3 regions of the Rossellomorea sp. GCM10028870 genome follow, and region 3 is predicted to be linked to each of the others. Evidence: riboswitches for the same ligand, from Rfam matches in the RefSeq annotation. Region 3 holds a riboswitch; each other region holds the start of a gene.

Region 1 (3,277 bases), on a different contig from region 3:
TTAAAATTTGATAAAATGTGAGTCTTTGGACCATCAGCCACTATTCTTCCACTAGCATCGAAAAGAATAATACGATCTATGATATCCAGTACGTGCCCAAGCTTATGCTCAACGATAAGTAACGTTTTATCTTTGCATGTCGTTTTCACTGTTTCCCATACAGATTTTGTACTCTCTTCATCTAACATGGCTGTAGGCTCATCCAGAAATAGCGTATGGGGATGGAGCGCAAGGGCAGAGGCAATGGCTAATTTTTGCTTCATCCCCCCAGATAGAGAGGAGATTTTCGTATGGGAATCCCTCAGACTTAAATTCACCTTCTCTAACAGTTCTTTAATAATCTCTGGCATTTCGTCTCTTGGAATCTGGTTGTTCTCCAAAACAAAGGCAATTTCCTCATCTACATAGGGCATACAAAATTGAGCGTCCGGATCTTGAAAGACATACCCGAAGGATTCAGGACGTTCAATCGAGTCAGCTTTCATCGGCACATCTATCGAATGGGGTATCACACCGGAAAAAACCTGGAGGAGTGTGGATTTGCCACATCCCGACGGTCCTAATAGCAATACCTTTTCCCCATCTTCTATTGAAAGGCTTACGTCTTTAAACATCAGTTCCTCTGAACCGGAGAATGTAAGGCGCAGATTTTCAACATGCATCGTCCTTCCCTCCTTTACTGATTCAACGCGTCATAATCTTTTTGCTCTGCATTTCTGACTAAACTGGTTACCCCCGTTTTCTCCAGAGCCTTAACGAGATAAAAGGCTCCTATGCCTGCTATCACGATGGATCCTATTAATCTGGCACCAATAAAAAGTGATAAATTCCACAGAACCAGGTCTCCCATGTATCCCTTAAAGTAGTCCATCAGGATTGAGCCAATTGCTGAGCCCACAGCTGCTGCACAAATGATGATGACATCATAACGCTTATAGCGGGTGATAAGGAAAATCAACTCTGCAAACAATCCTTGAATAAGACCGAATAGGAGTACCTCGAGGCCCCATTCACTTCCCATGAGAAATTCCCCTGAAGATGCTGCAATTTCTGCCAGAAGTGCGACACCAGGTTTCCTAATGATTAAAAAAGCCACGGTTGCCGCCATGAACCACATGCCATAGATCAGTTGATCCGCATGCAATCCAAATGGCTTTAACAGGTTATAAACCGGTCCCCAAAGCTTATATATAATTCCAAAACCTATGGAGATCACGACCGTTACTAAAATGTCCGTCAGCTTTAATTTAGACATGTACTTTACCTTCTTTGACTAAAGAAGACTGAAACGGCCATTTCTCGAGTGTGTATGCCATTTCCCAAAATTGGAATTCATAAATGCTGCTCAAAATGAAATTCTCTTTCATTCTTTCCTTGTCTGTTTCTGTCATCGTTGCTGCCAATCCATCCAGTCGCTGAATCTGTTCTTCCACTAACTCCCGAAACCATTCTCCCCCATAAGCTGCGATCCACTCCTGATAAATGGCCTCCTCAGGTGTACATGATTTCAAGCGTTCACCGATCTCATAATACAACCAGTAGCAGGGGAGTATTGCCGCCAGAATATCTGCGAGCCCCCCATACTGAGCGGACCGATACATATGTGACGTGTACGCATAAGCCGTAGGAGCAGGTTCGAACTGCTGTTTTTCTTCTTCCGTGATCCCTAATCGATTTGAGAAATTTTCATGAAGTGAAAGCTCTGCTTCATTTGTCCCAACAGCGTGTGTTGCCATTCTAGAGGTAGTATGTAAGTCTGTTGCTTTGGCTGCCCCAAGTGCCTGCACCTTTGAAAAGTGGGATAGGTAATAGGCATCTTGCAGGATGTAATACCTGAAGTTGTCAAGGGGGAGGGTTCCCTCACCAATCCCTTTAACGAAAGGATGTTGAAAGCTCGCTTCCCAAATTTCGTTTACTTCGTTTCTTAAGTACGTTGAAAATGACATAATATCTTTCTCCTTTTCCAGACGACCCGAACTGGGCAACAAAAAAGCCACTTCCCATTATGCATGCAGCATACAGAAAGTGGCTTGAGATCAGAATGTAAGATTACGATTCTACGCGACCGTCAAACACCACTTCCCTACGCTGGTCTCAACCAGATCAGGTTCAAAGGGTCTTAAAGTCATACTTTAATCTCAGCCTTTAATAAGGCACCCCTAGTGGATCGTCCTATGAAATTTTGTATTCGATGCTATCGTACCATGATTCTTTTGCTTGTCAACACCAAAAAGAAAACCTTTCATCAATTTTCCATTCGCCCTTCCCCTACAAAACCAATCACAGCAAAGGATACCCACTTTAAAAATTTTAATGAAATTCCTTTAAGAATAAAGCTCTTTACAGCAATATTAACTGCATACTACAAATGTATAAATATACAAAAATGGATTATGGGATGACAATCATTACAATTAAAGTAGGGAGGGGCTTCCATGTTGGAAGTCCCTCCCTGCCCATCATTTAAACCATCCTTTTTCTTTTGATTGAGTGATGGCTTCGATTCGATTTTTAACTTCAAGCTTGTCGAGTATGGTAGAGATATAGTTTCGGACGGTACCCGTTTTCAGGCTAAGCTCATCGGCTATCTCCTTCGTGTTTTTCCCGTCAGCAACCAGCTCCAACACTTCCTTTTCACGGTCTGTCAAAGGATTCTCTTCACTATACACATCGTCCATGAGCTCTGGTGCATAAATACGTTTACCCTCCATCACAAGGCGAATCGAGTTCGCCAGTTCTTCACTTGGGCTGTCCTTTAACAAATAACCCTTCACTCCCCCTTTTAATGCACGCTGGAAATAACCGGACCTGGCAAAGGTTGTCAGGATAATCACTTTGCAATTTTCGCCTTTTAACTCCTCTGCTGCTTCAAGACCGGTCTTTTTAGGCATTTCAATATCCATGATACAAATATCCGGCTGCAGCTCGTGGACGAGGGCAATGGCTTCTTCTCCATTGCCCGCCTTTCCCACCACTTCCATATCATCCTCTAAGCTAAGTAACGAGCCTAAGGCACCTAATAACATTCGCTGATCTTCCGCGATAACAATTCGAATCATTCCATTCCCTCCCTGTCTGTCTGCTTAATCACTTTCGGCACTCTCATAATCAAGATGGTCCCATTCTCTGTAAGGATGTCTAAACTTCCATTTACAAATTCCAAGCGTTCTCTCATCCCGATTAAACCGCTGCCTTTAGACTGTGTGTAATCTCCTCCGATTCCTACACCATCATCCTTCACCACAATGGTCATCTCTTTATCCGACTCTTCAATGAT
Region 2 (3,277 bases), on a different contig from region 3:
TTGTAATGATGTGTTTTATGTTCCGGACGATTTTCAGAAGGGAGGACAATACCGCATTTCGTCACAATCTCCATTTTCTCACGTAAGGAAGGCTGAAGGGCAAGGGCTTCACCAAATAAGGCTTCACACATGTACGAGCCATAAATATCTGCGTGATCAAAAGTTGTGATTCCATTTTCAATATTTTCCTGGATCAAAGCAAGGGTTTCTTCCTTTGATTGATTCCAGTCTGCAAGTCTCCACAACCCATGAATGATTCTTGAGAATGATAAGTCTTCCGTCATTTGTATTCTTTGCATGGATGCAACCTCTTTTCATATGGTATGTAGACATTCTTTCATAGTCATACTAAACGTATATTACTATGTTTGGAAGGGAATTAAAAATGATTGAACCTCTTCATGATCTATTATTGAACTGGAAGGTTCATCCTTCCTGCATAGAGACTGTGGACAGTCATCCGAATGTTTATAAGGTAAAGAATCTTGGGAAGACATATTATTTGAAAAAAAGATTCAATTCTTCTGTGAAGATGCTAGAAGAAGAGTATCTCTTAACGACCTATTTACAGGAAAGCGGACTTACCGTTGAAAGGCCATTGCTAACGGTCTCACACCAGTCTTATGTACAACAGCATCAAGATTTCTACTCCCTGTATCCAGCCCTCGAAGGAAAGCCAGTACAAGTCTATTCCTTAGCTTCTCTTAAAAAGGCGGGAACGTATCTCTTTCAACTCCATGGCAGACTAAAGCAATATGTCTGTAAATACGAGGTAGAAGAATGGAAAGTTGACACACATTTGAGAGAGTGGATAGCCGGGCAAGATCCGACATCGATTGAAATATGGGGGAAAGGGTTTATAGGCAGGCTAAATGAGTGGTCTTTCTCCTATAGCAAATTGCCTCATCAACTCGTACATGGTGACTGCCACCCGCGGAATATCCTCATAAATGAGGAAAGGGTGACCGGGGTCATCGATTTTGAAAGGATACGAAAAGCCCCCCGTATAGCAGATATGGGTTACTTTATCGCAGGGATCCTCAAAGACCTGGTACAGCAAGATAAGAAAGAGCATTTCGAATGTATCCATACCTTTTTGGCGGGGTATCACTTCGATGCTGCCTTAACGCAAGATGAGAAGAGACTGCTGCCATTCTTAGTCATTATCTTCCTTGTCCAATATACGTTTTTTTACAATCAAAAAGGGTATTCACATCTTGTATCTACCTATATACCGTTCATTAACGGACTTGTAGATAACGGTGATTACGAACGAGCCTTTCAAATTTAATTAACTTTAATAGGAAATGCTTGAATATCCATCTACTCTGTGGCAAAGTAGGGTAGAAGATAACGTTTAATTTCATAGTAAAAGTGTAGGGGAACCGGTATGGCCGGTTGAGATTGTATCCTGTAGATACTGACCCTTTGAACCTGAACTGGCTGATACCAGCGTAGGAAACATTCTCTTAAACAATACATGATCATGTTTAACGATGCGTCCCGGGCTGAAGGCTTGGGGCGCTTTTTGTTATAGTGTCCCAAAGCTTTTTAGGTTCCATCTGCCTTTTGTTTTACATTCATTCACCTTATTAAGTGAAGAATAACGAATAAACGTTACAACTACATATGAGGATTTGAGGAGGAATCAAGATGAAAAAATGGATGGTCATCATCTGTGCTGTCTTTCTTTTAACTGCCTGCAGCGGTGGAGGAAATACGGCAGATGAACAAAAGGATGATCTTAAAAAGGTATCGGTCGTACTGGACTGGACACCGAATACCAATCACACTGGATTATACGTTGCGAAAGAAAAAGGATACTTCGAAGAGAAGGGGCTGGATGTGGATATCATCTTACCAGGTGAGGCTGGGGCAGATCAACTCGTTGCCTCGGGTAAAACTGAGTTCGGGGTTGGATACCAGGAAAGTGTCACACAGGCCAGGGTACAGGATGTTCCCCTCGTATCAATCGCTGCGGTTATACAGCATAATACCTCGGGGTTTGCATCACCTAAGAGCAAGGATATTACGACACCAAAGGATTTTGAAGGTAAAAGTTATGGCGGTTGGGGTTCCCCTGTTGAAAAAGCTGTCATGACATCGATTATGAAACAAGAAAACGCAGATGTAGAGAAAGTGGATTTTGTAAACATGGGAGATACAGATTTCTTTACTGCCGTGAAACGGGATGTTGACTTTGCATGGATCTACTATGGATGGACAGGTATTGAAGCAGAGCTTCGGGGTGAGGAATTGAACATGATGTACGTAAAGGACTACTCTGAAAAACTGGATTATTACACTCCTGTCCTGACAACAAATGAAAAAATGATTGAATCAGATCCCGATACGGTTAAAGCCTTCTTGGCAGCTGCTTCAAAAGGGTATCAGTTTGCAATCGACAAACCGAAGGATGCAGGTGAAATTCTTTTAGAGGCAGCTCCGGATCTTGATGAAGAATTAGTCATGAAGAGCCAGGAATGGCTGGCTCCTAAATACAAGGATGATGCTGACAGATGGGGAGAGCAGAAGCTTGAGGTATGGGAAAACTATGCTTCATGGATGTATGAGAACAATTTATTAGATAAGGAACTGGACAGTAAAAAAGCTTTTACAAACGAATTTTTACCAAATTAAGAGGTGAACAAAATGGGGAACGCACTCGTAAGCATACAAATTATTCCGAAGACGAAAAATGGTGAAGACGTTATACCTTACGTGGATGAAGCCATCGCGATCATTGATAAATCTGGTGTCCGTTATGAAGTCCATCCATTAGAAACGACAATGGAAGGAAATCTATCTGACTTATTTAAGGTGATTGAACAAATGAATGAACGAATGATTGAAATGGGCAGCTCAAACGTCATTTCTCAAATCAAGGTATTATATCAGCCGGCCGGGATTGAAATGGATCAATTAACGGAGAAGTATAAAGGATGAAAGCATGGATATCGAAAGGATGGAGACCCTTCTTGGTCATCATCCTTTTATTCATCATTTGGGAATCCACCATTAGAGTATTTGAGGTGCCGGCATGGCTAATGCCTTCACCTTCAGAAATATGGGCGGAAGGAGTCGCCTCATGGTCCACGTTTACAACACATCTTGCTTCGACAACACTCCTTACGATCGGAGGGTTTGTGATTGGATGTACGATTGGCATCGGGACTGCAGTGGGTCTGCATCTCCTCCCTAAAGTAAGAGAAGCGATATATCCACTTATGATTTTGTCTCAAAATATTCCGATCATCGTCCTGGCTCCTTTACTTGT
Region 3 (3,277 bases):
ATAGATCAGGCTCGTAAACCCGACTCCACCAGCGAAAAGCGCAGGAATGAAGTCATTCCACATTCCCTGGAACATGATGAGAAAACATCCGCTTGCAATCGAAGCGGCCAATACCTGAATCACAAAGGAATAAGAAAGATCAGATTGATCAAGCTTTTCCAAAGCATTGTATGCTTCTTCAAGGGTGAGATGACCCTTACTGATTTGCCTTGAAATACTATTCACTAGGGTTACTTTTTCAAGATCGGTAGACCGTTCGTTTATTCGAATAAGCTTCGTTTTCGTTGGTTCAGACGTTTCAATCGAGAAGATGATCCCTGTTGGTGTAACATAGCTGTGAGATTCTGAAATCCCATAAGAAGCGGCGATCCGCATCATCGTATCCTCTACGCGATACGTTTCTGCACCACTTTGCAGCATGATCTTACCCGCCAGCAAACTTACCTCCATAATGTCATATCTTCTTATCATTTTTGCTTCCAATATAGATCTCTCCACACGTGCTATTTTTTGAATAGGTCTAGTTTATAGGAAAGAATGGGTGTAAGCAATGAGGAAGGGGATGATTTTACGAAGATTTAATCTGCGTAGAGGGTTTTAGGATTGAGTTTTTTTGTAACTTGACGAAAATTTTTCAGTCTCCGAATCTTTACTAATCATCCTTCTATTCCCTTTTCTCTTCCTTTTAAAGAGAATGTACAAAACAGTTACCAGCACAAATCCTGTTAGAACCAACAGTTGATATTCTTCTACCAACCCCAAGATCACTTCTCTATCACCATCATAGAACTTGCCTATACTTAAGAAAAAAAAGGTAGACGGAGCTATCCCAAGCATAGTAAGGAGAGAATACACTTTCAAATCCATTTTTGCCATGCCTGCCATGAAGGGGATGATATTTCCTAAATGAAGGGGACTTGCAATTGCTACGCTCCAGATTCCGTAACGGTTGAACTTTTCCTGAGCTTCTTTGAGCTTCTTCCGTTTTTCAGGTTTCAACCTTGCCTCAAGCTTCGCACCTAATTTTGAACTGATAAAATAAGGAATATAGCTACCCGCTGTATAAAGAAAGCTTCCTATTAGAGAAAGCACTCCTATCTCCATCCACGTTAATTCTAAAATAAATCCCATTGTTACGATGAAAAAAGTGCCCACAAAAGGGAAAGCACTTCCTTCAATAAATAGAGAAAGCAATACACCCCATATCCCCCACTCTGCCGAATAATTTGCCATGATTTCTTCCATCGAGGTCACTCCTATATGAACGAATAACTTAAGTATAAAAAAATCACCAACATGCAAACAGAAGCCGTAGAAGTAAATACTTCTAAGACCTGGGATGTATTTTCATAGAAAAAAGACCAGCCTCTTTATAGTGACCGGTCCAAATAACTTAGGATGCCTTTCGGTTGCTTTCTTGAGGAGATACCCTTACTTTGATCAATCTTGGCACTGTGTTGAGTACGATCAGCAGAGCGATTGAACAAAGAAGAGCTGAGCCCAACATGGTGATTCCGTTTGCTGCTAATGAAAAAAGTAGCGGCGACATGCCTTTTGGCGCATATTCTGCAAAGAAGACATATCCTGCGATGAAGTGCCAAAAATATCGACCCAGACTACCTAAAAACGTAGCAGCCACTACCCACATGACCGCTCTAGTTCGACGGTTACTTCTTACTGAGGATTGGATCTTACCGGAAAAGAATCCGGCAAGACCGATAAAGGCAAAGGCGATGAAATATTCAATTACCATTTGCACTGGAGTCGCAATCCAAGCGTCACCCAAGGCAATCTGCAATAGGCCCCATACAAATCCAGCCAGTATACCAGCCTTCCATCCTCTTCGATATGACAATAGAAAAATAGGAACCATTGCTATCGAAATGGAGATACTGGGTGATAGCTTAATAGAAGGAAGCATATCAAGGATAACGGCGAATGCCGCCATCAATGAGGCTTCAAGTAAAACGACAAGACGCATGTTTTTCATAAAAGAATCCCCCTTGTAAGATGAAACGAAACCATAAGGGGGCTGAATGTAAAAGGAAAAATAAGCCATGCTGCTTACTATCCACATCCCTACGCTAGTACTAACTAACAGGTTCAGAGGGTCAGAACAGATTGTTCACTCTCAGCTTTCGCTCCCCTTGTGGTAACGTTTATAAAGTTGTTTGGTTTTATTATACATGAAGAATGAAATGATAAAAGATAGATAGGTTCACTCTTTAACTTCGCTATTGATTAAGGTGACTCATTAAGAGGATCGTGAAGTATGATGACGGGCATTGACTTAGGGGTAACCATGAATCCATAGACTTTTCCGTCCTTGTCCTTATACGCTACAGAATAATCTCCAAACTGGGGTGAGAATTCGACGTTCTGGTATTCGAGGTCCAGATCTTGATACTTCAGGCTGATATACAGGTTAGTGGCAATTCTTGCTGTCAAGTGTTGTACACTGGAAATCCGGTTGGCTACTATTATGAGGATGATTGCTAAACCAAGTAACATGACTTTCTTTGTCCTGGACAATCTGATCATTCATCAAGCCCCCTTTTATTTCTTCATGACTACTATACTCGTATACTCTCTATTATATACCTATTCACCGAACCATGACAAAAGAGCTACTTTTTTAGCAGCTCTTTTTCATTGTCTATAATCCCCAACTTAAAACAGCTCTCGATTTTTAATTTTCACAGTATTAAACAACCGTTTAATACTGTAAACTTTGACAAACCAACAACTTTCACGCTTAATCAAACGTTTGTTTAGTTGTCTAACATCTTCACCAGACGGGACATTTGGGTATGTAACTCATCGATTGGAACGAATCGGGCCTTCCTGAACATTTCTTTTCCATCTACAAATACGATGACCACCGGCACAGTAAAGATAGAGAACCCACCAGCTATTTCCGGTATTTCCCCTGCATCGGCATGAATGGACTTTACATCTTGAAACTCTTCCAGCACCCCTTTCACTTGGGGCAGTAGAGCGTGACAAACAGAGCAATTGGGTCTGGATATGTATAGTAACACCATCTTTTCTCCTGCCAGAGTAGCATTGATAGTTTCTAAAGAATGAACTTCTTCCATATCTAACCGTCTCCCTTCTTTCATTACACACACTAGTAATATGTATACCCACATATTCAAAGGTTTACTAATAGGAACCCGCGGGAAAAGATAAACGACGACAAAATAATTTGAAAAATGGAGGAGATTGAATTGAAACCGACTGTTAAGGAATTTTATGACGATAAGGAATTAATTAC

The links. Region 3 has a riboswitch for thiamine pyrophosphate ahead of thiT (energy-coupled thiamine transporter ThiT). Riboswitches for the same ligand answer to the same signal wherever they lie in the genome.
Region 1: another riboswitch for thiamine pyrophosphate. It lies ahead of tenA (thiaminase II); the one in region 3 lies ahead of thiT (energy-coupled thiamine transporter ThiT).
Region 2: another riboswitch for thiamine pyrophosphate. It lies ahead of ACFQWC_RS10370 (ABC transporter substrate-binding protein); the one in region 3 lies ahead of thiT (energy-coupled thiamine transporter ThiT).

The regions. Positions count from the first base shown of each region.
Region 1 covers NZ_JBHTGN010000001.1:995,633-998,909, reverse strand. Annotated here, with positions in the region: gene ACFQWC_RS05240 (ABC transporter ATP-binding protein) at 1-662, opposite strand, end outside; gene ACFQWC_RS05235 (ECF transporter S component) at 677-1,255, opposite strand; gene tenA (thiaminase II) at 1,248-1,946, opposite strand; TPP riboswitch at 2,064-2,171, opposite strand; gene ACFQWC_RS05225 (response regulator transcription factor) at 2,460-3,059, opposite strand; gene ACFQWC_RS05220 (sensor histidine kinase) at 3,056-3,277, opposite strand, start outside.
Region 2 covers NZ_JBHTGN010000001.1:2,015,099-2,018,375, reverse strand. Annotated here, with positions in the region: gene ACFQWC_RS10380 (aldo/keto reductase) at 1-299, opposite strand, end outside; gene ACFQWC_RS10375 (phosphotransferase enzyme family protein) at 386-1,291, shown strand; TPP riboswitch at 1,369-1,478, shown strand; gene ACFQWC_RS10370 (ABC transporter substrate-binding protein) at 1,654-2,640, shown strand; gene ACFQWC_RS10365 (thiamine-binding protein) at 2,653-2,946, shown strand; gene ACFQWC_RS10360 (ABC transporter permease) at 2,943-3,277, shown strand, end outside.
Region 3 covers NZ_JBHTGN010000004.1:85,737-89,013, reverse strand. Annotated here, with positions in the region: gene ACFQWC_RS16750 (threonine/serine exporter family protein) at 1-471, opposite strand, end outside; gene ACFQWC_RS16745 (DedA family protein) at 598-1,245, opposite strand; gene thiT (energy-coupled thiamine transporter ThiT) at 1,394-1,990, opposite strand; TPP riboswitch at 2,060-2,158, opposite strand; gene ACFQWC_RS16735 (hypothetical protein) at 2,242-2,541, opposite strand; gene ACFQWC_RS16730 (thioredoxin family protein) at 2,772-3,098, opposite strand; gene ACFQWC_RS16725 (YflT domain-containing protein) at 3,231-3,277, shown strand, end outside.